Regions from separate parts of the Kitasatospora sp. NPDC056651 genome, predicted to be linked through region 2. Evidence: riboswitches for the same ligand, from Rfam matches in the RefSeq annotation. Region 2 holds a riboswitch; the other holds the start of a gene.
The links. A riboswitch is a leader RNA that binds a small molecule or an ion and turns the genes downstream of it on or off. The one in region 2 is predicted to bind glycine.

Region 1 (14,598 bases), on a different contig from region 2:
GCAACACGGTCAGCTTCCACGGCGCCGCGCAGTGCTTCGACGCCGACGGCGCGGCGAAGGACCCGGCCGCCGACGCCGCCGCCAAGACCATGATCGACCAACTCGCCTGGTGGGCCGAGGCGTTGCGCGACGCCCGGCAGGCCCGCCCGTTCGCGGCCTGAGCCTGAGCCTGAGCGAAGCCGGAAAAAGGGGGGCGAACACCATGGCCACGGAACCGGCCGTAGAACCGGCGACCACGGAACCACCGGCCGAGCCGGCTGAGCCGCCCGAGCCGGCTGAGCCGCCCGAGCCGCCCAAGCCGCCGCTGCTCGGCGTGATCGGGCTGATGCTCGGCATCTTCCTCTCGGCCCTCGACGGCCAGATCATCGGTACCGCCCTGCCGACCATCGTCGGCGACCTCGGCGGGTTGGAGCACCTCTCCTGGGCGGTCACCGCCTACCTGCTGACCTCCGCCGCCGCCACCCCGCTCTGGGGCCGGCTCGGCGACCTCTACGGGCGCAAGGGTGCCTACCAGTGGGCGGTGGTGCTGTTCCTGGTCGGCTCGATGCTGGCCGGACTGGCGCAGGACATGGGCCAGTTGATCGCCTTCCGGGCGCTCCAAGGCGTCGGCGCGGGCGGGCTGATGGTCGGCGCGCTCTCGGTGATCGGGGTGCTCGTCCCGGCCTCCGACCGGGGCCGGGTGCAGTCGGTGATCGGCGTGCTGATGCCGATCGCCTTCGTCGGCGGGCCGCTGCTCGGCGGTTTCCTGACCGACCGGCTCAGCTGGCGCTGGGCGTTCTACGTCAACCTGCCGGTCGGGCTGCTCGCGCTGCTCGCGGTCGGCGCGGGGGTGCGGCTGCGGACGGAACGGGCGCGGACGGAACGGGTGCGGGCGCCCTTCGACTGGTCCGGCGTCGTCCTGCTGACCACCGGCATCCTGGCGCTCACCCTGGTCGGCAGCTGGGGCGGCACCGAGTACGCCTGGACGTCCCCGTGGATCCTCGGGGCGGCCGTGGTGGCGGTGGCGGCGCTCGGCTGGTTCGCCCGGACCGAACTGCGCGTTCCCGGGCCGCTGATCCCGCCCGCGTTGTTCCGCGACCGCAACTTCACGGTGGCGCAGGTCCTCGGCTTCCTCACCGGCGCCGTGATGCTCGCCCTGATCGGCTACCTCCCGCAGTACCTCCAGTTCGTCCGGGGCGCCTCGCCGACCGCCGGTGGCCTGCTCCTGCTGCCGCTGATGCTCGGCATGATGGGCACCCAGCTGCTGACGGCCCGGTTGATGAGCCGGCCGGGCGGCGAGCGCCGCTACCCGCTGCTGGGCGGGGCGTTCGCCCTGGCCGGGGCCGCGCTGCTGCTGCTCCTGGGCACCGGCACCCCGATCGCCCTCGCCTCCGCCCTGACCGCCGTCGCCGGGGTCGGCATCGGCCTGCTGATGCAGAGCACCCTGCTGACCTCGATGGGAGCCGTCCCGCGCCAGGACATGGGCGCCGCGATGGGCGTGGTCACCCTGCTGCGCAGCGTCGGCGGCTCGCTCGGGATGGCCGCCCTCGGCGCGGTCTACACGGCACGGCTGACCGATTCCCTGACGGCACGGCTGAGCCCGGCCGAGGCTGCCCACCTGACCAGCGGCGGCGGGCTCACCCCGGCCTCGCTCGCCGGCCTGCCCGAGGCCGTGCGGGACGCGGTCGGCGAGGCCGTCACCAGCGGGCTGCACGGCACGGTGGCGGGCGGCGCGCTGCTGGCGGCGGTGGCCACCGCGGTGGCCTGCCTGGCCCGCCCGCGGCGGGGAGCGCCCGGGGAGCCGGATCCGGCGGCGGAGCCCGCCACGGCGCGGTAGCCCGCCCCAGCGCACCAGCCCCACGCGAAGGCCTCCACGCGATGGCCCTCACGCAATGGCCACACGCAATGGCCCTCACGCAATGGCCCTCACGCGAAGGCCCCCGGACGAAAGGGCGTCCGGGGGCCTTCAGGCAGCCGTGATCAGCACTCGATGACGTTCACGGCGAGGCCGCCGCGCGAGGTCTCCTTGTACTTGATCTTCATGTCGGCGCCGGTCTCCTTCATCGTCTTGATCGCCTTGTCCAGCGAGACGTGGTGGCGCCCGTCGCCGCGCAGCGCCATCCGGGCCGCGGTGACGGCCTTGACCGAGGCCATGCCGTTGCGCTCGATGCAGGGGATCTGGACGAGGCCGCCGACCGGGTCGCAGGTGAGGCCGAGGTTGTGCTCGATGCCGATCTCGGCGGCGTTCTCGACCTGCTCGGGGGTGCCGCCGAGGACCTCGGCGAGGCCGCCCGCGGCCATCGAGCAGGCGGAGCCGACCTCGCCCTGGCAGCCGACCTCGGCGCCGGAGATGGAGGCGTTCTCCTTGAAGAGCATGCCGATGGCGCCGGCCGCGAGCAGGAAGCGGACGATGCCGTCCTCGTCGGCGCCCGGGATGAAGTTCAGGTAGTAGTGCAGGACGGCGGGGATGATCCCGGCGGCGCCGTTGGTCGGCGCGGTGACGACCCGGCGGCCGGAGGCGTTCTCCTCGTTGACCGCCATCGCGTAGAGGGTCACCCACTCCATCGCGTTGGCCGGCCCGATGCCCTCGGCGCGCAGCGTCCGGGCCGCCGCGGCGGCCCGGCGGCGGACCTTCAGCCCGCCCGGCAGGATGCCCTCGCGGGTCATGCCGGCCCGCACGCACTCCTGCATCACGGACCAGATCTCCAGCAGGCCGGTCCGGATCTCCTCCTCGCTGCGCCAGGCCTTCTCGTTCTCCAGCATCAGGCCGGAGATGGACAGCCCGGTCTCCCGGCTGAGCCGCAGCAGCTCGTCACCGGTGCGGAAGGGGTACTTCAGCACGGTGTCGTCGGGCTTGACCCGGTCGGCGCCGATCGCGTCCTCGTCCACCACGAAGCCGCCGCCGACCGAGTAGTAGGTCTTCTCCAGCAGGGTCGAGCCGTCCGCCGCGAACGCCCACAGGGTCATCCCGTTGGCGTGGTACGGCAGCGAGCGGCGGCGGTGCAGCACCAGCTGGCTGTCCGGGTCGAAGTCGATGGTGTGCTCGCCGAGCAGGCTGATCCGCTTCTCGGCGATGATCCGCTCGACGTCCTTGTCGGCCTGGTCCACGTCGACGGTGCGGGGTGAGGCGTTCTCCAGGCCGAGCAGGACGGCCTTCGGGGTGCCGTGGCCGTGGCCGGTGGCGCCGAGCGAGCCGTACAGCTCGGCGCGCACACCCGTCACCTGCTCCAGCAGGCCTTCGGTGCGCAGCCGGCGGGCGAACATCCGGGCGGCGCGCATCGGGCCCACGGTGTGGGAGCTCGACGGGCCGATGCCGATGGAGAAGAGGTCGAAGACGCTGATGGCCACGGGGGACGTCCTTGTCTGGTCTCGTGGAAGGACTTGCGGGCAGGGAGGGGCCGACACGGGACGGGGCACCGCGCGCACTGTCCAGTGTGCGCGGTGCCCCGGAGCGCCAGGAACGCCGGAGGGGTGAGGCCGGTCACCCCGCCCGAACGATCACCGGAGTGATCAGAGGTTCGGGTACAGCGGGTACTTCTCGGCCAGGGCGGTGACCCGGGCCTTCAGCGCGGCGGCGGCGGTCTCGTCGAAGGCGGGCTTGAGCGCCTCGGCGATGACGTCGGCGACCTCGCGGAAGTCCTCGGCCTGGAAGCCGCGGGTGGCCAGGGCCGGGGTGCCGATGCGCAGGCCCGAGGTGACCATCGGCGGGCGCGGGTCGTTCGGGACGGCGTTGCGGTTGACGGTGATGCCGACCTCGTGCAGGCGGTCCTCGGCCTGCTGGCCGTCGAGCCGGCTGTTGCGCAGGTCGACCAGGACCAGGTGGACGTCGGTGCCGCCGGAGAGCACGGTGGCGCCGGCCTCGGCCACGTCGGCCTGGAGCAGGCGCTCGGCGAGGATGCGGGCACCCTCCAGGGTGCGCTCCTGGCGCTCCTTGAACTCCTCCGAGGCCGCGACCTTGAAGGCGACCGCCTTGCCGGCGATCACGTGCTCCAGCGGACCGCCCTGCTGGCCGGGGAAGACCGCAGAGTTGATCTTCTTGGCGTACTCGGCCTTGGACAGGATGACGCCGCCGCGCGGGCCGCCCAGGGTCTTGTGGGTGGTGGTGGTGACCACGTCCGCGTACGGCACCGGGTTCGGGTGCAGACCGGCGGCCACCAGACCGGCGAAGTGCGCCATGTCCACCATGAGCAGCGCGCCGACCTCGTCGGCGATCCGGCGGAACGCGGCGAAGTCCAGCTGGCGCGGGTAGGCGGACCAGCCGGCGATGATCAGCTTCGGCTGGTGCTCCTTGGCCAGGCGCTCGACCTCGGCCATGTCGACCTGGCCGGTCTTCTCGTCCACGTGGTACGCGGCCACGTTGTAGAGCTTGCCGGAGAAGTTGATCTTCATGCCGTGAGTCAGGTGACCACCGTGGGCCAGGCTCAGGCCCAGGATGGTGTCGCCCGGCTGGATCAGCGCGAACATCGCGGCGGCGTTGGCCTGCGCGCCGGAGTGCGGCTGGACGTTGGCGTGCTCGGCGCCGAACAGGGCCTTGATGCGGTCGATGGCGATCTGCTCGACCACGTCGACGTGCTCGCAGCCGCCGTAGTAGCGGCGGCCGGGGTAGCCCTCCGCGTACTTGTTGGTGAGCACCGAGCCCTGGGCCTCCATGACCGCCACCGGGGCGAAGTTCTCGGAGGCGATCATCTCCAGGGTGGTCTGCTGGCGGTGCAGCTCGGCGTCGACCGCGGCGGCGATCTCCGGGTCGAGGGCGTGCAGGGACTGGTTGAGAACCGTCATGGTGGTGGTCTTCCCGGTGGAGTAGGAAAGGGGGCCGCGGCTGGGGCGGGGCGGCCGCCGCGCGGTGACCGCCCCGGTCAGGTGTCTCAGCCGCCGATGAGGGCGGTGTAGGCGTCCGCGCTGAGCAGCTCGTCGGTGGCCTCGACGCGCACCTTGAACAGCCAGCCGCCCTCGAACGGGGCGCTGTTGACCAGGCTGTTGTCGTCCAGGACGTCCTGGTTGACCTCGGTGACCTCGCCGGTCACCGGGGAGAACAGGTCGCTGACCGACTTGGTCGACTCCAGCTCGCCGCAGGTCTCGCCGGCGGTCACGGAGTCGCCGACCTCGGGCAGCTGCACGTAGACGATGTCACCGAGCGCGTCGGCGGCGTGCTTGGTGATGCCGATCGTGGAGACACCGTCCTCGGCGGCCGTCAGCCACTCGTGCTCCTTGGTGTACTGCAGGTGCTGGGGGTTGCTCATGGCGTCATTCTCCAGGATGGGAAGCGGGCACGGCGAAGCGGGCCGCCGCTCGGACGGCTGCGACGTGCGTGTACGGGAAAACCGGGGCCTTGCGGAGGCTCAGCGGGCGCGCTTGTAGAACGGCAGCGCCACGACCTGGACGGGCTCGTGCTTGCCGCGCACGTCCACCGCGACGGTGGTGCCGGGGGCGGCGTGGGCGGCGTCGACGTAGGCCATCGCGATCGGCTTGCCCAGGGTCGGGGACGGCGAGCCCGAGGTGATCCGGCCGATCGGCTCGCCCTCGGTGGAGACCACGGTGTACTCGGCGCGCGGCACCCGCTTGCCCTCGGAGACCAGGCCGACCAGGACCTTCGGGGGGTTGCTCTCGGCCGCGGCGGCGGCCTGCTCCAGCGCCTTGCGGCCGACGAAGGCGCCCTCGTTGGTGGTCTTGTCGAAGCGGACGACCCGGCCCAGGCCGGCGTCGAACGGGGTGAGGTCGGTGGACAGCTCGTGGCCGTACAGCGGCATGCCGGCCTCCAGGCGCAGCGTGTCGCGGCAGGACAGGCCGCACGGGACCAGGCCGTGGCCCTCGCCGGCGGCGGTCAGCGCCTGCCAGACCGGCTCGGCGTCGGCCGGGTGGCAGAAGATCTCGAAGCCGTCCTCACCGGTGTAGCCGGTGCGGGCGAGCAGCACCTCGCGGCCGGCCACCACGGCCGGGAGGATCGCGTAGTACTTCAGACCGGGCAGGTCGGCGTCGGTGGTCGCGGCGAGGATGCCGGTGGCCTCCGGGCCCTGGACGGCGATCAGCGCGTAGGTGTCGCGGTCGTCGGTGACGACGGCGTCGAAGCCCTTGGCGCGGGCGATCAGCTCGTCGAGGACCAGCTGGGCGTTGGAGGCGTTGGCGACCACCAGGAAGGCGTCCTCGCGCAGGCGGTAGACGATCAGGTCGTCCAGGATGCCGCCGTCCTCGGCGCAGATCATGGTGTAGCGGGCGCGCAGCTCGCCGAGCGCGGAGACGAAGCCGACCAGCGCGTGGTCCAGCATCTCGCCCGCCTGCGGGCCGGTGACGGTGATCTCGCCCATGTGCGAGAGGTCGAACAGGCCCGCCTTGGTGCGGACGGCGAGGTGCTCCTCGCGCTCGCTGCCGTAGCGCAGCGGCATGTCCCAGCCGGCGAAGTCGGTCATGGTGGCGCCGAGGCTGCGGTGCAGCGCGTCGAGCGCGGTCAGGCGGAGGGACGACATGGCCAGGAACTCCTCGGTCGGGGCACTCAGGGTGCACGCACCGGACCGGGCCCGCTCGGGGACCGACCCTGCGCGCGGGCATGCGGCGGCGTGGGTCTCCCCATCTGTCGTCGAACCTGAGAGCTTCACCGCCCACCAGCCCGCAGCTGGTTTCCAGCTTGGGGGACAGCATGGCGGCTTGCACCGTGGGTGGGCGTCCGACAGGGCCGGGCGCCGCTTTCCAGATGTGCCTAACCCGTGCGGTAGGGGTGCCTGAGAGATTCCGGGGAGGACTTGCTCCTTCGGCGCCGGCTCGTGCCGTGGGGCGGCACTCCGGGCTCTCCCGCGCGGGTTCGAGCGGCCGGTATGGAGTTGTGGGGGCCCGCGGCGCATGCCGTCGGACGCGGACATCATGGCACGTCCCGGGCGGCGAGGGGAGAGGGGACCCGGTCACACGGCGCGGTACCGAACACGAGCCCTAACGCCACGACCCCACGCCCTAGACTGCTGCGCGTCGGCGCAGCAGAGGGCGGCCGACCGGCAGAGGGCGGAATCGGCGGCGCATGGGGTACCCGGTGGAGCAGCAGCAGGGGTGGGGCGGACCGGAGGAGGCGCCGACGGGCGGCTCCTGGCCGGCCAACGAGCTGGAGCAGGTGCTGGCCGCGGCCCTGGGCGATCCGGGCGCGACCCCGCGGGTGATCGAGGTGCTGGCCCGCAGTCAGGTGTGGGTGCCGCTGCCGGCCGGGGCCGACCCGCAGGGGCAGTCGCTGGACCTGCCGATCATCGAGCTGGCCGGTGACCCGTACGTGCCGGTGTTCTCCTCGCAGGAGGTGTTCCTCCAGCAGGCGCCGGGGATGGCCTTCGCGATCGCGCCGGCCTGGGAGTTCGCCCGCGGGCTGCCGCTGGGCGTGGGCATCGCGGTGAACCCGGAGGCCGCGGTGGGCATCCCGGTGCCGCCGCAGGGCGTCGCCGAGCTGCGCCGCGGGCCGCGCGAGGAGCGCTGGGAGGACCCGGCGGCGCCGACCGGCGGCCGGGTGGCGCTGCGCGAGCCGGTGCCGGGCGAGGACCCGGAGCACTTCCTGGCCGCCTGCCGGGCCGAACTGTCGGCACTGCCCGGAGTGTTGACCGCCCGCAGGGCGCTGGCCAGCATCGAGGGCGAGCCGACCGTGATGTTCGTGGGCGTCCAGCTGGACCCCGTGGCACCGGCCGAGCCGGCCGCGGTGAACGAGGCACTCGGGCGAGCGCTGGGAACCGCGCCGCTGCCCGGCGGCGTCCACCTCGTACTGCTCGACCTCGCCGACGACCCGGTGGTCGAGTGGCTGCTCACCCGGGTGATGCCCTTCCACACCAGGGCCTGAGCGGGTCCGTATCAAGGCACGTCGCCGTGGCGGTGGCCGGTGCCGCGCCATAGGGTGCGTGCAGACGGCCGACGGGTCGGCGGGTTCGAGGAAAGAGGCGCGGCGAGGTGGGCGCATGAGTGCGGGAGCGGGAGCGGGCGGGGTGCCGGGGCCCTGGGGCCAGGCACCGGCCGGGCGCCCGGGAGCTGATCCGGGCGCGTTGGAGCGCGCTCTGCGCGAGGTCGCGCCGGAGCGCTACGACGCGTACGAGCGCCTGCTCCACGCGCTGGCGGACGGCCAGGTCTGGATGCTGCTGTGGCACGGCACCCCGGGCAGCCAGGACGCCCAGTACGGGAACATGGAGATCGGCGGCCACGGCTACGCGCCGGCCGTCACCTCGTCCGAGCAGCTGACCTCCTCGGGCTGGACCCGGGCCCACGAGGTCGTCTCCGGCCGGGAGATCGCGGCCTCGCTGTACCGCACCCGCTGGGGCCTGTGGCTCAACCCGCACGCGCCCGGCGGCGGTGTCGGGGTGCCCTGGGCGGACCTGCGGCGGATCGCCGCGGGCCTGGAGCGGCTGCCCGCCGGTCCGTTGAAGCTCAGCGAGCCGCAGCTGAACGCCCAGCCGTTCTTCGCGCTGCTGGAGCGTCAGGCCGCCGAGGTGCGCGCGGTGCGGGCGCTGCGCCGGGCCTGGGTGCAGCCCGCGGTGGGGGAGCCGTACCTGGCCATCGGCCTTGACCTGTACGAGAGTTCGCAGCCGGCGGTGGAGGCGGTGCGGGCGCTGATGCAGCGCGCGATCGGGGTGGCCCCGGAGGGGCTCGCGGTGTCCACGGTGGCGATGTCGGACGAGTACGACCCGGTGGCGCTGTGGATGCGCGCCAACGCCCGGCCGTTCTTCGACCGGGAGGCGGGCCGACCGCCGACCGGTCCGTACCCGCCGGTGCCCCCGCCGCCGTACCCCGGCCAGTCGATGCCGGGTTACTCCTACGGCACCCAGCCGCCGGCGACGGGCTGGCAGCAGCAGCCGCAGCGGCCGTGGCCCGGCTACCCCGGGCACTGATTCACAAAACTCATTCTCCGAAGCCGACTTGATTGTCCATCAAGTCGGCTTCGATGCTTTCCGGACGAATTTCCGGATGTGTGCTCGGGTCATCTTGACATGGCAGTTACAGCCATGTGAAGAGGTATATGCCGAAGATCGGCGAGGTGCATGCGCGCAGATCACAGTTGGGCATCTGTCGGTTGTCAGGGCTGGCGCAAGCCAGTTCGCATGGCAGAGAGTTCTGCGCAACGCACCGCGCGTACTGCAACCCCACAAAGGTGAGCGCGGCCGCCGACAGCCCGTCCACGCGAAGCCCATCCCGCGTGGTGGCAGCGCCTGTGCACGACGTGCTGCCGTCAACACCAGCTCCTCCTAAGCACCTCCGCACGTCCGCAGCCGCACCGCCGAAGCCGACGGCCGGCACCCGTGGGCCGGCCACCGTCGGCGAGGGGACCAACTGACCATGACCGCATCCGTGACCACCGCCGGGAACGCGCCGGAAGCACCCGCCGCCGAACCGGTCAAGAAGATCGAGGGCCGCTCCCTCGGCCAGATCGCCTGGACCCGCTTCAAGCGGGACAAGGCCGCCGTCGCCGGCGGCGTCGTGGTGATCCTCCTGATCCTGCTCGCCGTGCTGGCCAAGCCGATCGAGTCGGTGTTCGGGCTCGACCCGGACGCCCTCCACCAGGACCTGCTGGACGCCGACCTCGGTGGACTGCCGTTCGGCGACTGGGGCGGCATGAGCCTGGACCACCCGCTCGGCGTGGATCCGCTCCAGGGCCGTGACCTCCTCACCCGCGTCATCGAGGGTTCCTGGGTCTCCCTGCTGGTCGCCTTCGGCGCGACCGTGCTGTCCAACACCATCGGCACCGTGCTCGGCATCATGGCCGGCTACTACGGCGGATGGGTGGACACCCTGATCAGCCGCGTGATGGACGTCTTCCTGGCGTTCCCGCTGCTGCTCTTCGCCATCGCGATCTCGACCTCGCTCCAGGGCGGAGCCTTCGGCCTGCACGGCCTCCCGCTGCACATCGTGGTGCTGATCTTCGTGATCGGCTTCTTCAACTGGCCCTACATGGGCCGGATCGTGCGCGGCCAGACGCTCTCGCTGCGCGAGCGGGAGTTCGTCCACGCCGCCCGCAGCCTGGGGGCCCGCGGCCCGTTCATCCTGTTCAAGGAACTGCTGCCCAACCTGGTCGGTCCGATCCTGGTCTACTCCACCCTGCTGATCCCGACCAACATCCTGTTCGAGGCCGGACTGAGCTTCCTCGGCGTCGGCATCCAGCCGCCGCAGGCCTCCTGGGGCGGGATGCTCCAGGACGCGATCCGGTACTACCAGGTGGACCCCCAGTACCTGGTGGTCCCCGGCCTGGCGATCTTCATCACCGTGCTCGCCTTCAACCTCCTGGGCGACGGCCTGCGCGACGCCCTCGACCCCAAGAACAACTGATCAAGCGTCATCCACTGGCCCCGCGTCACCAGTTGACCCCGCGCCAGGAACCCTCACTCCGTCTCCACATTCCCAAGGGGTTGATCTCACCCATGCGTAGGTCCCGTACCGTCGCGCTGACCGCGGCCGCCGCCGCCGCGGTCCTGGTCGTGACCGGCTGCACCAGCTCGTCGAAGGGCGGCGACTCCGCCTCGGCCTCCGGCGCCGCGGGCGCCGGCGCCAACGCCGCCACCAAGAGCGTCGTCAACGCCTCGGACAAGAAGGGCGGGACGGTCACCTTCGAGATGAAGGGCACCCCGGACTCGCTCGACCCGGGCAACACGTACTACGCGTACATCTACAACTTCTCGCGTCTGTACGCCCGTTCGCTGACCACCTTCAACCCGGCGCCGGGCGATGAGGGCAACAAGCTCGTCCCGGACCTGGCCGAGACGGCGGGCCAGCAGAGCGCGGACGGCCTGACCTGGACGTACAAGCTGCGCGCCGGTCTGAAGTACGACGACGGCACCCCGATCACCTCGAAGGACGTCAAGTACGCCGTCGAGCGGTCCAACTTCACGGACGTGCTCACCAACGGCCCGACGTACTTCCGCAACCTGCTGGTCGACAACGCCACGCCGTACCAGGGTCCGTACAAGGACAAGGAGGGCGGCCTCAACTCGATCGAGACGCCGGACGACACCACCATCGTCTTCCACCTCCAGCACCCGTTCGCGGACTTCGACTACCTGGTCGCCACCCCGCAGACCGCGCCCGTCCCGCAGGCGAAGGACACCGGCGCCGACTACGTCAAGCACGTGGTGTCCTCGGGCTCCTACAAGTTCGAGTCCTACGAGGACGGCAAGCAGGCCGTCCTGGTGCCGAACACCAACTGGGACAAGAGCACCGACCCGATCCGCAAGCAGCTCGGCGACAAGATCGTGCTGCGGTTCAACATCGACCAGGCCACCATCGACAAGGACCTGCTGGCCGGCAACGCCCAGGTCGACCTCGGCGGCGGCGGCGTCGACCCGCAGACCCAGGCGCAGATCCTCCAGGACCCGAAGCTCAAGGCCAACACCGACAACGCCTTCGGCACCCGGCTGGTCTACCTGGCGATCAACTCCAAGCTCGCGCCGTTCGACAACATCGAGTGCCGCAAGGCCGTCGAGTACGCGATCGACAAGGTCTCGGTGCAGACGGCGCTGGGCGGCCCGATCCGCGGCCAGATCGCCAACACGGTGCTCCCGCCGGACGTCCCGGGCCACCAGGACTTCAACACCTGGGAGACCAAGGACAACAAGGGTGACGAGGCCAAGTCCAAGGACGCCCTGAAGGCCTGCGGCAAGGAGGGCGGCTTCAGCACCGTCATCTCGGCCCGCACCGAGCGCGCCACCGAGATCGCCGGCGCGACCTCGATCCAGGCGGCGCTGAAGAAGGTCGGCATCAACGCCGAGATCCAGCAGTACCCGCAGTCCAAGTACCTGACCGACAACGCCGGTTCGCCGAAGTTCGCCGCGGACCACAACATCGGTCTGATGATGATGCAGTGGGGCGCCGACTGGCCGACCGGCTACGGCTTCCTCCAGCAGATCGTCGACGGCCGCGCGATCAAGGACACCGGCAACAACAACCTCGGGCAGCTGAACGACCCGGCGGTCAACAAGCTGATCGACGACGCCGCCGTCAACCCGGACAAGGCGGCCCGCGAGAAGATCTACGCCGACGTCGACAAGAAGGTCATGGACCAGGCCGTCTACGTCCCGCTGACCTACTTCAAGGTCTTCCTGTACCGCCCGGGCAACGCCACCAACATGGCCTCCACGTCGGCGTTCTCGGGTCAGTACGACTACCTGAACATCGGCACCACCAAGTAAGAGCCTGGCTCCGCATCCCTGAAGGCAGGTGAAGGCAGCGGCGCCCGCCGCCGTCCGGAAGATCCCGGACGGCGGCGGGCCGCCGGAGCCGCCCAACTGTGTTTGCCTACATCATCCGCAGGATCTTCGCGGCCCTGATACTGCTGCTGGTCGTCAGCGCGGTCACCTTCGCGATCTTCTTCCTGCTCCCGCGCATCGCCGGCGAGACGGCCGACCAACTGGCGGCCCAGTTCATCGGGAAGAGCCCGTCCCCGGAGACGATCGCGGCGGTCAAGCAGAACCTCGGCCTCGACCAGCCGCTGTACGCCCAGTACTGGAAGTTCCTCAAGGGCCTGGTCGCCGGCGCCGAGTACAACTTCGGACCGGAACCGGCCACCTGCCACGTGCCCTGCTTCGGCTACTCCTTCAAGAACCACCTGGAGGTCTGGCCCGAGCTGTCCAAGCGGATCCCGACCACCATCTCGCTCGCCGCCGGCGCGGCCGTGCTCTGGCTGGTCTCCGGTGTCGCCACCGGCGTCGTCTCCGCCCTCAAGCCGAAGTCGATCTTCGACCGGCTCTCCATGGGCGTCGCGCTCGCCGGCGTCTCGCTGCCGGTCTTCTTCACCGGCGCGCTGCTGCTCACGCTGTTCAGCTACCAGTGGCCGATCCTGGACAACCTCCACTACGTGGACTTCACGGACGACCCGCTGATGTGGGCCCGCAACCTGATCCTGCCGTGGATCTCGCTGGCCTTCCTCTACTCCGCGCTCTACGCCCGGCTCACCCGCGCCGGGATGCTGGAGACGATGAGCGAGGACTACATCCGCACCGCCCGGGCCAAGGGCCTGGCCGAGCGCAAGGTCGTCACCCGGCACGGGCTGCGCGCCGCGCTCACCCCGATCGTCACGATCTTCGGCATGGACCTCGGGCTGCTGCTCGGCGGCGCGCTGATCACCGAGCAGGTCTTCTCGCTCCAGGGCGTCGGCCAGTTCGCCGTCCAGGCGATCTCCGACAACGACCTGCCCAAGATCCTCGGCGTCACCCTGCTGGCCGCCTTCTTCATCGTCGTCTGCAACCTCGTGGTCGACCTCCTGTACGCGCTCGTCGACCCCCGGGTGAGGCTCTCGTGACCGACCTCCAGAAGACCCCGGCGGACGCCGCGCCGGGCACGTCCGGCGATCCCTACCTCTCCGTGCGGGACCTGCGGATCCACTTCGACACCGACGACGGCCTGGTCCGCTCGGTGGACGGGGTCAGCTTCGACCTGCACAAGGGCCGCACCCTCGGCATCGTCGGAGAGTCCGGCTCCGGCAAGTCCGTCACCTCGCTGGGCATCATGGGCCTGCACCGCTCCAAGCGGGCCCGGATCACCGGCGAGATCCGGCTCGACGGCGAGGACCTGATCGCGGCCGGCCCGGACCGGGTGCGCCAACTGCGCGGCCGGGAACTGGCGATGATCTTCCAGGACCCGCTGACCGCGATGCACCCCTACTACACGGTGGGGCAGCAGATCGTCGAGGCGTACCGGGTGCACCACCCCCAGGCCTCCAAGAAGCAGGCCCGGGCCCGCGCGGTCGAGATGCTCGACCGGGTCGGCATCCCGCAGCCGGACCGCCGGGTGGACGACTACCCGCACCAGTTCTCCGGCGGCATGCGCCAGCGCGCGATGATCGCCATGGCACTGGTCAACGACCCCTCGCTGCTGATCGCCGACGAGCCCACCACCGCCCTGGACGTCACCGTCCAGGCGCAGATCCTGGACCTCATCCGCGATCTCCAGGAGGAGTTCGGCTCCGCCGTCATCATCATCACCCACGACCTCGGGGTGGTCGCCGAGCTCGCCGACGACGTCCTGGTCATGTACGGCGGCAAGTGCGTCGAGCGCGGCCCGGCCGAAACGCTCTTCGACTCGCCCGAACACCCCTACACCTGGGGCCTGCTGGGCTCGATGCCGCGACTGGACCGGGAGCTCCAGGACCGGCTGGTGCCGGTCAAGGGCACCCCGCCCAGCCTGATCAACGTGCCGTCGGGCTGCGCCTTCCACCCGCGCTGCCCGTACGCCGCACTGACCGAGGGGCGCTCCACGAGCGAGCTCCCGGTGCTGGCCGAGGCCGCGCCCGGACACTTCGCGGCCTGCCACCTGGCGGCCGGCGAGCGGCACCGCATCTTCGCCGAAGAGATCGCGCCCCGGCTGTGAGCCCGGCCACGTACCACCTTCCTGGAGAGAACCGATGACGGACACTCAGACGGCGCGGACCCCGTCCCCGGCACCCGCCGCAGGCCGCCGGCCGCTGCTGAAGGTGGCCGGCCTGACCCGGCACTTCCCGATCCGCAGCGGGCTGCTGCGGCGCCAGACCGGCGCGGTGCGGGCCGTCGACGGCATCGACTTCGCGGTCAACGCCGGCGAGACGCTCGGCGTCGTGGGCGAGTCCGGCTGCGGCAAGTCGACCATGGGCCGACTGGTCACCCGGCTCGACGAACCGACCGGCGGGACCATCGAGTTCGAGGGCACCGA
Region 2 (14,598 bases):
GGGGACCGAGGGGGTGGGCGCCGGGGCGGCTGCGGGCGCGGGGGCGCCGAGGGTGCGCAGGCCGGCCTCCGGTGCTGCTCCGCCGGTGTCGGCGGTGGCCGGGGCGACGGGAACGACAGGATCGACGGGAGCCCTGGGCGGGGCGGGCTCGGCGGCGCGCTCGGGGTGGTGGAAGGTGAGCGACCTGGCGGGGGCCGCCGCGGTCGACGCGGCGGCGGCCGCGGTGGTGCCGAAGTCGAGGTCGGGCTGCTCGGCGCGGCTCCCCTCCTCACCGTTCGGGTGGCCGTCCACCGGGGTGTCCAGCCCGTAGTAGCGGTAGAGCTGGAGTTCCTGGGCGGGGGACAGGTGCTGGCCGACGCCGAAGTCCGGCGACTCCTTGACCAGTGACTTGTCGTAGGGCACCCGGAGCTCGTCGCCGGCGAACTCGCTCGTGGTCAGCGGGACGAAGGCGTCCCGGCCGAAGATGCCGGTCCGGACCGCGGCCCACTCGGGCCGGCCGGTGGCGTCGTCCAGGTAGACCTCGTCGACCGTGCCGATCTTGTCTCCGTTGCGGTCGACGGCCCTGTGGCCGATGAGGTCCCGGGGGTCGATGTCGGTCTGCACTCATTCCTCCAGTGCGCTGAGCTGCGGAACTCCCACAGGAAGGCGGCCGGAGCACCCGTTCCGTCCGCCACTTCACACCAAAAGCCATGAACCGGACGAACGCGACCGGGGTGCGCCGGACGGGCTGCGCACTGGACCGTCCGAGGGAACGCGCGTAGACCCCGAGTGACCTGACGCACCGGTGATCCGAGGGCCTCCCGCTGGTACCCTGGGCCGCGACCGCCGAGCCTGCTCGGGAGAGTCCCCGGCAGTGAAAACCGCTGGTCGGGGCGCCGAAGGAGCAACTCCTCCCCGGAATCTCTCAGGCATCCGTACCGTGCGGGCTAGGTCACTCTGGAAAGCAGGGCAGGAGCGCCGGCGCGGGAGCCGACGACCACCACCCTCACCGACGGTGCAAGCCGACGAAGCGCCACAGCGCGACGTGCGGGCGAAGCTCTCAGGTCCCGATGACAGAGGGGGAGGCCTTTCGGGTCCGTCCGCCCAGGCCGGTCCGCTGTCCGCAGCGGCGTTGGCCGGCCGGCGTGCGTACCCCCGCCGGTCCGTGACCAGGAGGCCTCGACCACCATGAACGCCCAGCCGAACGCGGGACGCCCCACCGGCGCCTCGACCCTCACCGAGCTTGAGCTGGCCAGTCCCTTCGAGAACCGTCACATCGGCCCCGACGCGGCCGCGCAGGAGAAGATGCTGGCGTCCGTCGGCTACGGCTCGCTGGACGAACTCGCCGCCACCGCGGTGCCCGAGGCGATCCGCTCCATCACCGCCCTGGACCTGCCCGGGGGCCGGTCCGAGGCCCAGGTCCTCGCCGAGCTGCGCGAGCTGGCCGGCCGTAACCAGGTGCTCCAGCCGATGATCGGCCTGGGCTACTACGGCACCTTCACCCCGCCGGTGATCCTGCGCAACGTCATGGAGAACCCGGCCTGGTACACCGCCTACACCCCGTACCAGCCGGAGATCTCGCAGGGCCGCCTGGAGGCGCTGCTCAACTTCCAGACCCTGGTCTCCGACCTGACCGGCCTGCCGACCTCCGGCTCGTCGCTGCTGGACGAGGGCACCGCGGCGGCCGAGGCGATGGCGCTGGCCCGTCGCGTCACCAAGGTCAAGGGCGGCGTCTTCCTGGTCGACGCCGAGACCCTGCCGCAGACCGTCGCGGTCATCAACACCCGCGCCGTGCCGACCGGTGTCGAGGTCGTCGTCGCCGACCTGTCCGAGGGCATCCCGGCCGAGATCGTCGAACGCGGCGTCTTCGGCGTGCTGCTCCAGTACCCCGGCGCCACCGGTGTGGTCCGCGACCTCGCCCCGGTGATCGAGCAGGCGCACGGCCTGGGCGCGATCGTCGCCGTCGCCGCCGACCTGCTCGCGCTGACCCTGCTCAAGTCCCCGGGCTCGCTGGGCGCCGACATCGCCTGTGGCACCTCGCAGCGCTTCGGCGTGCCGATGGGCTTCGGCGGCCCCCACGCCGGCTACCTGTCGGTGCGCGCCGAGTACGCCCGCTCGCTGCCCGGCCGCCTGGTCGGCGTCTCCGTCGACGCCGACGGCAACCGCGCCTACCGCCTGGCGCTCCAGACCCGCGAGCAGCACATCCGCCGCGAGAAGGCGACCAGCAACATCTGCACCGCCCAGGTGCTGCTCGCCGTGATGGCCTCGATGTACGCCGTCTACCACGGCCCGGACGGCCTGGCCGACATCGCCCGCCGCACCCACCGCTACGCCGCCGCCCTCGCCGAGGGCCTGCGGGCCGGCGGCGTCGAGCTGCTGCACGGCGAGTTCTTCGACACCGTCACCGCCGTCGTCCCGGGCCGCGCCGCGGAGATCGCCGCCGCCGCCCGTGCCAACGGCATCAACGTGTACCAGGACGGCGAGGACCGGATCTCGGTCTCCACCGACGAGACCACCACCCGCGAGCACCTGGCCGGCGTCTGGGCCGCGTTCGGCGTCGAGGGCGTGGAGGTCGCCGAGAGCGCCGAGGCGCTGCCCGCCGCGCTGCTGCGCGAGGACGAGTACCTCACCCACCCGGTGTTCCACAGCCACCGCTCGGAGACCGCCATGCTGCGCTACCTGCGCCGCCTGTCGGACCGGGACTACGCGCTGGACCGGGGCATGATCCCGCTGGGCTCCTGCACCATGAAGCTCAACGCGACCACCGAGATGGAGGCGGTGACCTGGCCGGAGTTCGGTCAGCTGCACCCCTTCGCCCCGATCGACCAGGCCCAGGGCTTCCTGACCCTGATCCGTCAGCTGGAGCAGCAGCTGGTCGAGGTGACCGGCTACGACGCCGTGTCGATCCAGCCGAACGCGGGCTCCCAGGGCGAGCTGGCCGGTCTGCTGGCCGTGCGCGCCTACCACCACGCCAACGGCGACACCCAGCGCGACGTCTGCCTGATCCCGTCCTCGGCGCACGGCACCAACGCGGCCTCCGCGGTGATGGCCGGCATGCGCGTGGTCGTGGTGAAGACCCTGGTCGACGGCGACGTCGACGTCGAGGACCTGAAGGCCAAGATCGAGCAGCACCGCGACAGCCTCGCCGTGCTGATGGTCACCTACCCGTCCACCCACGGCGTGTACGAGACCCAGATCACCGACATCTGCGCCCTGGTGCACGAGGCCGGCGGCCAGGTGTACGTGGACGGCGCCAACCTGAACGCGCTGGTCGGCCTCGCCAAGCCGGGCAAGTTCGGCGCGGACGTCTCGCACCTGAACCTGCACAAGACCTTCTGCATCCCGCACGGCGGTGGCGGCCCGGGCGTCGGCCCGGTCGCGGTGCGCGCCCACCTGGCGCCGCACCTGCCGAACCACCCGCTCCAGGCGGAGGCCGGCCCGGCCACCGGTGTCGGCCCGATCTCGGCCGCGCCGTGGGGCTCGGCGGCCATCCTGCCGATCTCCTGGGCGTACGTCCGCCTCATGGGCGGCGAGGGCCTCAAGCACGCGACCCAGGTCGCGGTGCTGAACGCCAACTACATCGCCAAGCGCCTGGCCCCGCACTTCCCGGTGCTCTACACCGGTCCGGGCGGGCTGGTCGCGCACGAGTGCATCATCGACCTGCGCCCGCTGACCAAGGAGACGGGCGTGACGGTGGACGACATCGCCAAGCGCCTGATCGACTACGGCTTCCACGCGCCGACGATGTCCTTCCCGGTGGCCGGCACGCTGATGATCGAGCCGACCGAGTCCGAGGACCTGTACGAGATCGACCGCTTCTGCGACGCGATGATCACCATCCGCGGCGAGATCGACAAGGTCGGCTCGGGCGAGTGGGCGGCCGAGGACAACCCGCTGCGCAACGCCCCGCACACCGCCGCCACGCTGGCCGGCGACTGGGCGCACGGCTACTCGCGGCAGGAGGCGGTCTTCCCGGCGGGCGTGAACCCGGCGGACAAGTACTGGCCGCCGGTGAGCCGGATCGACGGCGCGTACGGCGACCGCAACCTGGTCTGCTCCTGCCCGCCGCTGGACGAGTACGGCGTCTGAGCGGAGGAGCGGTGACGCGGCAGGGCCCCGGCGGAGTTTCCGCCGGGGCCCTGCCCCTTGTGCTGTGGAGTCGGCGGCTGCCCCCGCCGTACGGCCGGACCGGGTGGTCAGGCCGCGTGGGCGACGGGGCGGCGCGGGGCGATCACCCGGCCGTCGGGCAGCAGTTCTCCGGTGTCCTCGAACATGACGACGCCGTTGCAGAGCAGGCTCCAGCCCTGCTCCGGGTGGCGGGCCACCGAGGCGGCCGCCTCGCGGTCCTCGGACTCGGCCGACGGGCACTCAGGACGGTGCTGGCACATACGCGTACCCTCGCTTCGCTCTGCGATCCTCCCCGTGGGGCGGCCACCGGAGGTCGTGCCGTCCGGAGCCGCCGCGGTAGTCGGATCCTGTCCGCGCGCCGACCAGGTGTGGACCGACGCTCAAGTGGGTAGGACAGGTGGTCCTTCCACGCTGGTTCCCAGTGTCGGCATCTGCGGACCCGCGCGCAGGGATTTCGTGACATGCGCCACAACTCCCGGTCAGAGATCACCCGTTCAGGTGGGACCGGCGGGAAACGGCGCACCAATGGGCCAGGAGGGGCATGGCCCGTTGGGGCCATAGCGGATGGTCCGGCTGGGGGGTGTTCCAGGGAAGGCGTTCCCGGGGGCGGGTACGAGGGCGTGCGCGCGGGCACGGCTGTGGGCCGCCGGGCGGGTGGGCCCGGCGGCCCGCGGGGTGCCGGTGGGTCAGGAGGAGCCGAGCAGCAGCGGCCTGGCGAGCGGCGCTCGGGCGAGCAGGGGCAGCAGTTCGGAGGCGGGCCGGGCGCGGTGCGCGGTGACGCCGAGCGGGGCCGGGGCCAGTGGGATCAGGAGGTCGGTGGCCGTCCCGGGGTCCGGGTCGTGCAGCCACAGCGCCGTGGCGTACTGGCCGGGGAAGGTCAGCAGCCGGGGCCGCCGGGGGGTCCGGGCGCCCTGGGCGAGCTGCCAGGCCTCGCGCAGCGCCCTGACCGTCGAATCGAGGTAGGGGCCGGCGGTGAAGTGGGAGAAGGTGTGGCCCTCCGCGCTCTGCACCACCTCGGCGGCGGCGGCCACCTCGGTGCCGTCCTTGATCAGGAAGCGCCAGCCGGTGCGGCGGGCGGCCGGGAGCCCCGGGCGCGGACCGTCCAGGACGTACACGGCGAGCGGGTGGGCGGGGAGCAGGGGGCCGTTCGGGTGACGGAGCGCTGCGGCGGCGGGCTGGCGCAGTGCGGTCTCCGAGTCGAGCGCGCCCAGGACCGCGCGCAGGGCGCTCGGCGGGGGCTGGGGGGTTTGCAGAGTCATGGCGGGATCCGCCTCTCCAAGCGAGATCGGCGTGCGAGTGCGGCATACCGGCGTGGCGCGGCGACGCGTCGACGGTGACGGGGCCTGCCGTGTCCGGTTGTGCAGGATCGCGGTGCCGGCGCGGTCGCCGCCGTCGATGGGACCTCGGGGCAATGGCCGACCGGCCGGGCGCTGTGCGAATTCGAACAGGTGCGCAGGGTGACCTGTTTATCACGGGCTGTGGTGGCGGGCAAGTCTGTAGTTCTTCTGATTTTCCGTCAGATGCCTTGCAATGCAAGCCAGTACGCGTGTTCGGGTATCGATCTTCGAGGTGGGCATATTGGTTGCACGGTCGGTCGACCGGGGTGCTCGACGGGGTGGCTCTTGAGGAGGGGACCGTGGGCGAGAAGGTCGTGGCGACTCGGGCGGAACTGGCGGACCGGCAACTGTACCGGCGCAAGCTCCAGGCGTGCCTCGAAACGCTGGGACGGATGATCCGGGAGGACCGGTTCGACCGGCCGCGGGCGGTGATGGGCCTGGAGATCGAGCTCAACCTGGCCGACGAGCAGGGCCTGCCGGCCATGACCAACGCGCAGGTGCTGAGCGAGATCGGGTCCAGCGACTTCCAGACCGAGCTCGGCAGGTTCAACATCGAGGTCAACATCACGCCGCACCGGCTCTGCGGGCACGTCTTCGAGGAACTGCGCGAGGAGATCGACACCGGGCTGCGCTACGCCGACCGGCGGGCGGCCGAGGCGGGCAGCCGGATCGTCATGGTGGGCATCCTGCCGACGCTGGAGCACGCCCACACCGGGCTGGACGCGATGAGTCACAACCAGCGGTACAGCCTGCTCAGCGACCAGATCCTGGCCGCCCGCGGGGAGGAGATCGCGCTGGACATCGAGGGGGTCGAGCACCTCCAGCTGGAGTCGATCACCATGGTGGCCGAGGCCGCCGCCACCTCGCTCCAGCTGCACCTCCAGGTGACCCCGGAGCGGTTCTCCTCGGTGTGGAACGCGGCCCAGGCGATCTGCGGGCCACAGTTGGCGCTCGGCGCCAACTCGCCCTTCCTGTTCGGGCGGGAGCTGTGGCGGGAGACCCGTCCGGTGCTCTTCCAGCAGGCCTGCGACACCCGTTCGGCGGAGCTCAAGGCGCAGGGCGTGCGCCCGATCACCTGGTTCGGCGAGCGCTGGGTGGACTCGGCGTACGACCTGTTCGAGGAGAACCTGCGGTACTTCCCCGCGCTGCTGCCGATCTGCGACGACGAGGACCCGCTGAAGGTGCTGGCCTCCGGCGGCGCGCCCAGGCTCGCCGAGATGCGGCTGCACAACGGCACCATCTACCGCTGGAACCGGCCGGTGTACGACGTCGCGGGCGGGGTGGCGCACCTGCGGGTGGAGAACCGGGCGCTGCCGGCCGGGCCGACGGTGGCCGACACGCTGGCCAACGCCGCGTTCTACTACGGGCTGGTGCGGGTGCTCGCCGAGCAGCCCCGGCCGATCTGGACCCGGCTGCCGTTCGAACGGGCGGATGAGAACTTCCGCCAGGGCGCCCGGTACGGCATCGACGCGGTGTTCCAGTGGCCGCGCCCCGGGCGGGCCGGGCGCGGCGGCGGGCTGCAGACCGTGTCCGCCGTCGACCTGGTGCTGAACGAACTGCTGCCGATGGCCCACCAGGGGCTGGACGAGTGGGGCGTGGAGCCCGCCGACCGGGACCGCTACCTGGGCATCATCGAGCAGCGCTGCCTGCGCCGCACCAATGGTGCGTCCTGGCAGGCCGCGACCTTCCACCGGCTGCGCGAGCAGTACGGGATGGACCGGCCGGCCGCGCTCGCGGCGATGACCAGGCGATACGCCGAACACATGCGCGGCGGCGAGCCGGTGCACACCTGGCCGGTGGGCTAGCTAGGCCCTTCCCTTCGGATCCTGCCGGGCCGCCGAGCCGGACGGGCCCCCGGCCTCCCCGTCGGGGCCGTCCGGCGGTTGTGCCAGGATGATCGCTCCGGTGGTCGGCCGACGGCCGGAGCGACCGCCCGTCCGCTGGAGCCCCCGTGACGACCGTCCCGACCGCGCCGGAGACCGCGAAGCCCACCCGCCGGCTGTTCGGCGTGGAACTGCTGATCGTCCTCGGCCTCTCCCTCGGGGCCAGTGGGATCAGCGCGCTGATCAGCTTCACCGGCTCGCTCACCGAACCGCTCAAGCTCGGCCAGCAGGTCGCCACGCTGAACGGGTCGCGGGCGCCCGGGCGGCCCTGGCTGGACCTGGTGTGGCAGCTGTACTACATCGGGCGCGGGCTGATGCCGGTGGTGCTGGTCGGCTACCTGCTGGTGCGCGAGGGCGTCGCGCTGCGGGTGCTGGGCTTCGACCTCGGGCAGAAGCTGCGCGACCTCGGCCGGGGCGCCGGCGTCGCGGCCGCGATCGGCGGGTCGGGGCTGGCGCTCTACCTGGCCTCGCAGGCGGCCGGGTACAACCTGACGGTGGCGCCGTCCGGCCTGCCGGACGTGTGGTGGCGGGTGCCGGTGCTGGTGCTGTCGGCCTGGCAGAACGCCATCCTGGAGGAGGTCGTCGTCCTCGGCTACCTGCTGCGCCGGGTGGGGCAGCTGGGGTGGTCCTGGCCGGCCGCGGTGGCGGCGAGTTCGGTGCTGCGCGGCTCGTACCACCTGTACCAGGGGGTCGGCGGGCTGATCGGCAACATGGTGATGGGCGTGGTGTTCTGCCTGCTGTACCGGCGCTGGGGACGGGTGATGCCGCTGGTGGCGGCGCACGCGCTGATCGACACGGTGGCCTTCGTCGGGTACGCGCTGCTGGCCGGGCACGTCAGCTGGCTGCCGACCCCCTGAGCGACGGCCCTCCGAGCGACGGCCCTCCGAGCGGCGGCCCTCCGAGCGGCGGCCCTCCGAGCGGCGGCCCTCCGAGCGACGGCCCTCCGAGCGGCGGCCCTCCGAGCGACGGTCCCCCGGGTGACGGCGCCGGGCCGCGCGGCGGGCGGGCGAGCAGCCGGTCGACGTGCCGGCGCTCCAGGCCCTGGCCGGGGTCGACGGGCAGCAGCACGCGGTCCCGGCGCCAGCGGGAGCGGCGGACCAGCCGGGGTGGGATGACGTCGTCCACCCAGGCGAACGGGCGGCCCCCGGCGTAGCGCAGCAGCGGGGCCCACTTCGCGGCGGAGAACAGCTCCATCAGTGGCACCCGCGGGTCGCCGGGCTGCGGGACGTAGCCGGTGAAGGTGACCACCGGCAGCGGGTCGAGGCCGATCGCCGGGGCGATGTGGGTGTTGGCGTGCTCCTCCCAGGTGGTCGCCCAGACCAGGTCGTACGCTCCGGCCAGCTCGCGCAGCCAGGCGCCGTGCCGGGTGGACAGCAGGACGGTGTGGCCGAGGAGCGCGTGGGCGTCGAATCCGGCGTCCGGATGCGGGCAGACCGGGTTCAGGACGCCGTCGACGTCCAGGAACAGCAGTGGCTTCGGCACCGGTGGCCCCTCGGGACAGTGGAGTTTCCTGACTGGTCGGACGTCCCTCCGGCACCTCCGGTTGCCCCCGGGCGGGCGCACGTGGGGCGCCCTGAGCGCTCAGGTGGCGGGCGTGGGCTCGGGGGCGGGCACCGGTGCGCCGGTCGCGCTTCGACGGCTCAGCCGACGGACCTGGGGATCCACCAGGACGGCCACGCTGAGCAGCAGGCAGGCGGCGGCGCACGCCCAGAGCGCGCCGGACAGGCCGAGCACCACGGCGGCGGGGCCGGCCAGCGCGGTGCCGACCGGGGCCAGCGAGTAGGAGCCGAGTTCGTCGTACGCGGTGACCCGGGAGAACATCTCCTCGGGTATCTCCTGCCGGAGCGCGACCATCCAGTTGACGCCGAAGACGGTGACGCCGACGCCGGACAGGAACATCGCCACGACCAGCAGCGGCAGCGCCACCTCGGCGGCCAGGGCCAGGGCGGGCACGCCGAACAGGAAGACCCCCCAGTTGCCGACCAGCAGGATCCGGCGGGGGCGCCAGCGGGTCATCAGCACGCCGGCCGCCACCAGGCCGACGCCGTACGCGGACATCGCCAGGCCCCAGGCGCCCGCGCCGCCGAGCCGCTCCTTGGCCGCGGTCGGCCCGTACACCGCCTCGACCGCGTTGACGCAGGCGAGCAGGACGGAGAACTGGAGCACGATCACCCAGAGCCAGCGGCGGGAGGCGAACTCCCGCCAGCCCTCGCGCAGATCGCGCAGCATGCCGCCGGAGGAGGGCACGGGGGCCCGCTCCGGCTCCAGGAAGAAGCGGAGCGCGGCGGCGACCAGGAAGCAGAGGGCGTCCAGGGCGAGCACCCAACCGGGGCCGACGACCGCGGTGAGCGCGCCGCCGAGGGCTGCGCCGCCGATCTGGGAGGCGTTGAGGCCCATCCGGAAGACCGCGAAGGCGCGGGCGGCGTGCTCCTGGGGGACGGCCTGCATGATCATGCCGCCGGAGGCGGGGGCGTAGAGGGCGTAGCCGGCCCCGCCGGCGGCGGAGAGCACCAGCAGCTGCCAGAGCGGGACGTCCCCGGCCAGCACCAGCGCGGCCAGCACGGCCTGGGAGAGCCCGCTGAACACGTTGGCGCCGACCATGATCAGGTGGCGCGGCAGCCGGTCGGCGAGGGTGCCGCCGACCACCATGAGCAGGACCGTGGGGACCAGGCGGGCGGCGGTGACGTAACCGACCTCGGTCGTGGTGCCGCCGGCGCCGAGCACGGCGAAGGCGGTGGCGATGGGGGCGCCGGCGTTGCCGAGGCCGCTGATCACGGTGGCGGCGGTCTGGATGCGGAAATTGCGGCTCGCCCAGGCGAAACGGCGGGGGTGCGGGGGAGGGATCGGCACCCGGCGACTATCCCGAACGGTCGTACCGGTGTCCATCCGGTTTTCCTGCCGAACCCCCAGGTGGGAGGGATTCAGCCGAGGTGGCCCCAGAGGAAGGTGAGGGTGCGGCGCCAGGCGATCCGGGCCTGGAGCGGGTCGTAGGTGCCGATCAGGTTCTCGTCGTTCATGAAGGCGTGCCCGGCCGGGTAGAAGTGGATCTCCGGACGGACGTCGGTGGCCTCGCCGATCCGGATCGCCGCCTCGTCCACGGCGGCCATCGGGATCGAGCCGTCCAGCTCGCCGAAGTGGCCGAGGACGTGGGCGGTCAGGCCGAGGTAGTCGAAGGCGGGATCGGGTGGCAGGCCGTAGAACGGGACCACGGCGGCCACCTTGTCGCCGGCCCGGGCGGCCAGCAGCAGGGCGAAGCCGCCGCCCATGCAGAAGCCGACCACGCCGACCGCGTCGCCGACCACGCCGTCCAGTGCGAGCAGGTGGTCCACGGCCCCGGCGAGGTCCTCCACCGCCCGGTCGACCGGGAGCTCGCGTCCGAACCGGGCCGCCTCGGCGCCGTCATGGGTGGTGGCGCCGCCGAACAGGTCGGGGGCGAGGACGGTGAAACCCTCCGCGGCGAAGCGGTCGGCCATGGCGGCGATGTGCGAGGTGAGCCCCCACCACTCCTGCACCACCACCAGGCCCGGGCCGACGCCCTGCGGCGGGCGGGCCAGGTAGCCGTGCGCGGTACGGCCGTTGCTCGGGAAGGTGACGTTCTGCCGGGAGCCGCCCTGGTCAGGCATGGCTTCCTCTCGGTGGGTCGGGCCGCGCGGGGTGGGGCCGGGTGCGGCGGGGGTTCGGCGGGCCGGTCAGCCCATCTCCTCCAGGGCGCGGCCCTTGGTCTCCTTGATGAAGAAGGCCACGAACGGGATGGAGAGCAGCGCGAAGGCCGCGTAGATGACGTACGTCGCGGAGAGGTTCCAGTCGGCGAGGCTTGGGAAGGAGACGGTGATCGCCCAGTTGGCGATCCACTGCGCCGAGGCGGCGACGGACAGGGCCAGCGCGCGGATCCGGTTGGGGAACATCTCGCCGAGCAGGACCCAGACCACCACGCCCCAGGAGAAGGCGAAGCAGAGCACGAAGACGTGCGCGGCGATCAGCGCGACGGTGGCATGGGTGTTGTCCAGGGTGGCGGTGTCTCCGGTGCCGTGCCGGTAGGAGAACGCCCAGGCGGCGGTGGCCAGCGCCGCCGCCATGCCGATCGAGCCGGCCAGGGCGAGCGGCTTGCGGCCGATCCGGTCCACCAGGGCCATCGCGATCACGGTGCCGATCACGTTGATGATCGAGGTGGAGAGGCTGATCAGCAGGGAGTCGGACTCCTTGATGCCGACCGACTGCCACAGGAAGGACGAGTAGTAGAAGATCACGTTGATGCCGACGAACTGCTGGAACACCGAGGCGCCGATGCCGACCCAGACGATCGGCAGCAGACCGAAGCGGCCGCCCAGCAGGTCCTTGAGCCGGGGCTTGCGCGCGGACTCCAGCACCGCGCGGATCTCGGCCACCCGGGCGTCCAGGTCCACGCCCTCGCCCTCGACCTCGAGCAGCACCTTGCGGGCCTGCGCCTCGCGGTGGTCGGCGATCAGGAAGCGCGGCGACTCCGGGATGGCGAGCGCCATCAGCCCGTACACCAGGGCCGGGATGGTCTCGACGCCCAGCATCCACTGCCAGGCCTGGATGCCGCCGAGGTGGTTGGTGGACTCGCCGCCGGCGGCCTGGTTGAGGGCGAAGTTGGCGAGCTGGGAGACGGTGATGCCGAGCACGATCGCCATCTGCTGGAAGGAGGCGAGCCGGCCGCGGTAGGCGGTCGGGGCGACCTCGGCGATGTAGGTGGGCGCGATCACCGAGGCGATGCCGATCGCGATGCCGCCCACCACGCGCCAGATGGCCAGGGTCTCGATGTTCGGCGGGAACATCGAGCCGACGCCGCTGGCCGCGAACAGGACGGCGGCCAGCAGCATCGTGCGCACCCGGCCCAGGTGGTCGGCGAGCCGCCCGGCGAGCACCGCGCCCACCGCCGAGCCGAGCAGCGCGATGGCCACCACGAAGGCGGTGGTGCCGTGGCCGACCGCGAAGTGCTTCTGGATGCCCGTGACGGCGCCGTTGATCACCGCGCTGTCGTAACCGAACAGGAAGCCGCCCATGGCGGCGGCCGCCGAGATGAACACCACGTGACCGAGGTGGGCCTCGCCGGCCGCCCGTTGGCTGTGGACTGAGGACACGCGCTCTCCCGGGGGTCGACGGGCCCGCTCTGACGCCGAGTGGGCAGGGCTCGTCTCACATTCGATCAGCGCGGCGCCCGGCCTGCGCGGGTTGGCGGCCGACCGGGTGATCCCGGGTCAGTCGGCGGCGCGCGGCCGGTCGGTGCGCGGGGCGGCGGTGCGCGAGAGGTCGGCGTGCGGGCCGGTGGGGTCCGCGCCGGTGCTGCCCGCCACGGCCGTGTCCGCCCGGGTGGTGCCCGCGTGGGCCTGGTCCGTGTGGGCCTGGTCCGCGCCGAGGACGCCCGCCCCGGCGGTGCGTCGCCGGTGGCGGCGGAGTAGCTGGGTACGGGCGGCGCCGTACTGGTCGCGGGCGCGTCCCCGGCCCTCGGCGCGCTCGGCGAGCCGGTCGGCGATCGCGTACTGCGCCTCGGCGGGCTTCTTGTCGTCGTACTTGAACTTGGCCCGCACCTCGTTCACGGTCAGCCGGAGCCCGCGCAGCCCGGGCAGCTGCCGGGCCAGCCCCTCCTCGCCGGGCACCACCCGGACCTCCGGCGTCTCGGGCTGGAAGTGCGCCAGCTGGCGGTTGAGGATCTCCGCCTTGCCGGCCGCGGACTCCACCACCTCGGCGGTGCAGTGGAAGTGGACCGAGGCGTAGTAGCTGGTCGGCGTGCCCGGTGCGCCGCGCCAGTGGCCCGGGGCGAAGGCGTAGCCGTCGGTGACCGCGAGGGTGACGTGGGGGTCGGCCCGGACGGCGGCCAGCAGCGGGTTGGGCGCGGCGAGATGGAGCAGGACCTCACCGCGTTCGGCGTCCAGCAGGAAGTGCGTCGGGACGAGGACCGGCCCCTCGCCGGGGGCGCCGTTGGCGGCCAGCAGGCCGAAGTCGCGGCCCTCGGCCAGCCAGGCGCGCCACTCCTGCTCGTCGCCGCGGTCCCAGGATCTGATCAGCATCGGTGCGCCTCCCGTCAGCGGGGGTAGCCGCGCAGGTGCGCGGGGAGCGGGACGGTGCCGCCGGGGTGCGGCTCGGGGGCGCCGTGCACCGTGGTGACCGGGATGAGGCCGGACCAGTGCGGCAGGCCGGCGTCCTCCGGGTCGTCGTCGGCGCCGTCGTGGCGGGTCTTGGCCGAGACCTCGTCCAGTTCCAGCCGGAGGACGGCGGTGGCGGCGAGCTCCTTGGCGTTGGCCGGACGGACCTCGGCGGAGCGGCCCGGCACCGCGTGGTCGACCAGGGCGGCGAGCGCGACGTCCAGCTCCTGGGGGTCGGTGACCTGGTGCGCGGTGCCGTGGGCGACCACCGAGCGGAAGTTCACCGAGTGGTTGAACGCGGACTTGGTCAGCACCAGCGCGTCGACCTGGGTGACGGTGACGCAGACCGGCATGCCCTGCTCGCCGGAGGCGTTGCGCAGCGGCCTGCTGCCGGTCGAGCCGTGGACGTAGAGCCGGCTGCCGACCCGGGCGAAGATCGTCGGCAGGACGACCGGGGCGCCGTCGGCGACGAAGCCGAGGTGGCAGACGTAGGCGCTGTCGAGGATGGCGTGGATCGCCTCCTGCTCCCAGGTGGCCCGGTCCCGGTACCGGGTGGGGGTGGTCCTGGGGGTGCGGGAGTAGCCGGGTGAGCCTTCCGGAGTCGCTGACATGACACCCTCTATGTACTAGTGCATAATTTGTTTTGTGCTAGGAGACTATCCGCTGAAAGGGCGACGCGCCAGCGAGATCGCGGCCCACATCGAACAGGGCGTGAGCAGCGGAAAGGTCGCCCCCGGAACGGCGCTCCCCCCGCTGCGTGACCTCGCGGTCGAACTGGGGGTCAACCCCAACACCGTCGCCGCCGCCTACCGGCTGCTGCGCGACCGCGGTGTGATCGAGACGGCGGGCCGCAGGGGCAGCCGCATCCTCCCCAGGCCCGCGCTCACCCCGCGTGACGAGATCCGCATCCCCGTCCCGCCGCACGCCCGCGACCTGTCCACCGGCAACCCCGACCCGGCGCTGCTGCCCGACCTCACCCGGGCCCTCGCGGCCGCCGCCGAGGCCGCGCGCACCGACCCGGTGCTGTACGGGCACGCGGCCGTCGACCCCCGGCTGCGCGCACTCGCCCGCGCCTCCTTCGAGGCCGCCGGCCTGCCCGCCGGCCCGGTCGTCGTCGCCTCCGGCTCGCTGGACACCATCGAGCGGATCCTCGGCACCCGGCTGCGC

Region 1: it holds a riboswitch for glycine, as region 2 does, so the genes downstream of both, gcvT (glycine cleavage system aminomethyltransferase GcvT) here and gcvP (aminomethyl-transferring glycine dehydrogenase) in region 2, are expected to answer to the same signal.

Annotation. Positions count from the first base shown of each region.
Region 1 covers NZ_JBHTWX010000084.1:23,412-38,009, forward strand. Annotated here, with positions in the region: gene ACFRAR_RS27585 (NADPH-dependent FMN reductase) at 1-161, shown strand, start outside; gene ACFRAR_RS27590 (MDR family MFS transporter) at 203-1,816, shown strand; gene ACFRAR_RS27595 (L-serine ammonia-lyase) at 1,960-3,327, opposite strand; gene glyA (serine hydroxymethyltransferase) at 3,490-4,758, opposite strand; gene gcvH (glycine cleavage system protein GcvH) at 4,845-5,219, opposite strand; gene gcvT (glycine cleavage system aminomethyltransferase GcvT) at 5,319-6,440, opposite strand; glycine riboswitch at 6,671-6,775, opposite strand; gene ACFRAR_RS27615 (enhanced serine sensitivity protein SseB C-terminal domain-containing protein) at 6,983-7,777, shown strand; gene ACFRAR_RS27620 (enhanced serine sensitivity protein SseB C-terminal domain-containing protein) at 7,893-8,816, shown strand; gene ACFRAR_RS27625 (ABC transporter permease) at 9,262-10,248, shown strand; gene ACFRAR_RS27630 (ABC transporter substrate-binding protein) at 10,341-12,104, shown strand; gene ACFRAR_RS27635 (ABC transporter permease) at 12,203-13,213, shown strand; gene ACFRAR_RS27640 (ABC transporter ATP-binding protein) at 13,210-14,280, shown strand; gene ACFRAR_RS27645 (ABC transporter ATP-binding protein) at 14,315-14,598, shown strand, end outside.
Region 2 covers NZ_JBHTWX010000043.1:4,704-19,301, forward strand. Annotated here, with positions in the region: gene ACFRAR_RS18475 (PRC and DUF2382 domain-containing protein) at 1-603, opposite strand, end outside; glycine riboswitch at 827-930, shown strand; gene gcvP (aminomethyl-transferring glycine dehydrogenase) at 1,168-4,068, shown strand; gene ACFRAR_RS18485 (DUF5999 family protein) at 4,176-4,367, opposite strand; gene ACFRAR_RS18490 (hypothetical protein) at 4,794-5,366, opposite strand; gene ACFRAR_RS18495 (glutamate--cysteine ligase) at 5,744-7,249, shown strand; gene ACFRAR_RS18500 (CPBP family intramembrane glutamic endopeptidase) at 7,396-8,184, shown strand; gene ACFRAR_RS18505 (HAD domain-containing protein) at 8,162-8,809, opposite strand; gene ACFRAR_RS18510 (MFS transporter) at 8,909-10,177, opposite strand; gene ACFRAR_RS18515 (dienelactone hydrolase family protein) at 10,249-10,950, opposite strand; gene ACFRAR_RS18520 (sugar porter family MFS transporter) at 11,017-12,351, opposite strand; gene ACFRAR_RS18525 (FMN-binding negative transcriptional regulator) at 12,547-13,356, opposite strand; gene ACFRAR_RS18530 (pyridoxamine 5'-phosphate oxidase family protein) at 13,371-14,042, opposite strand; gene ACFRAR_RS18535 (aminotransferase class I/II-fold pyridoxal phosphate-dependent enzyme) at 14,077-14,598, shown strand, end outside.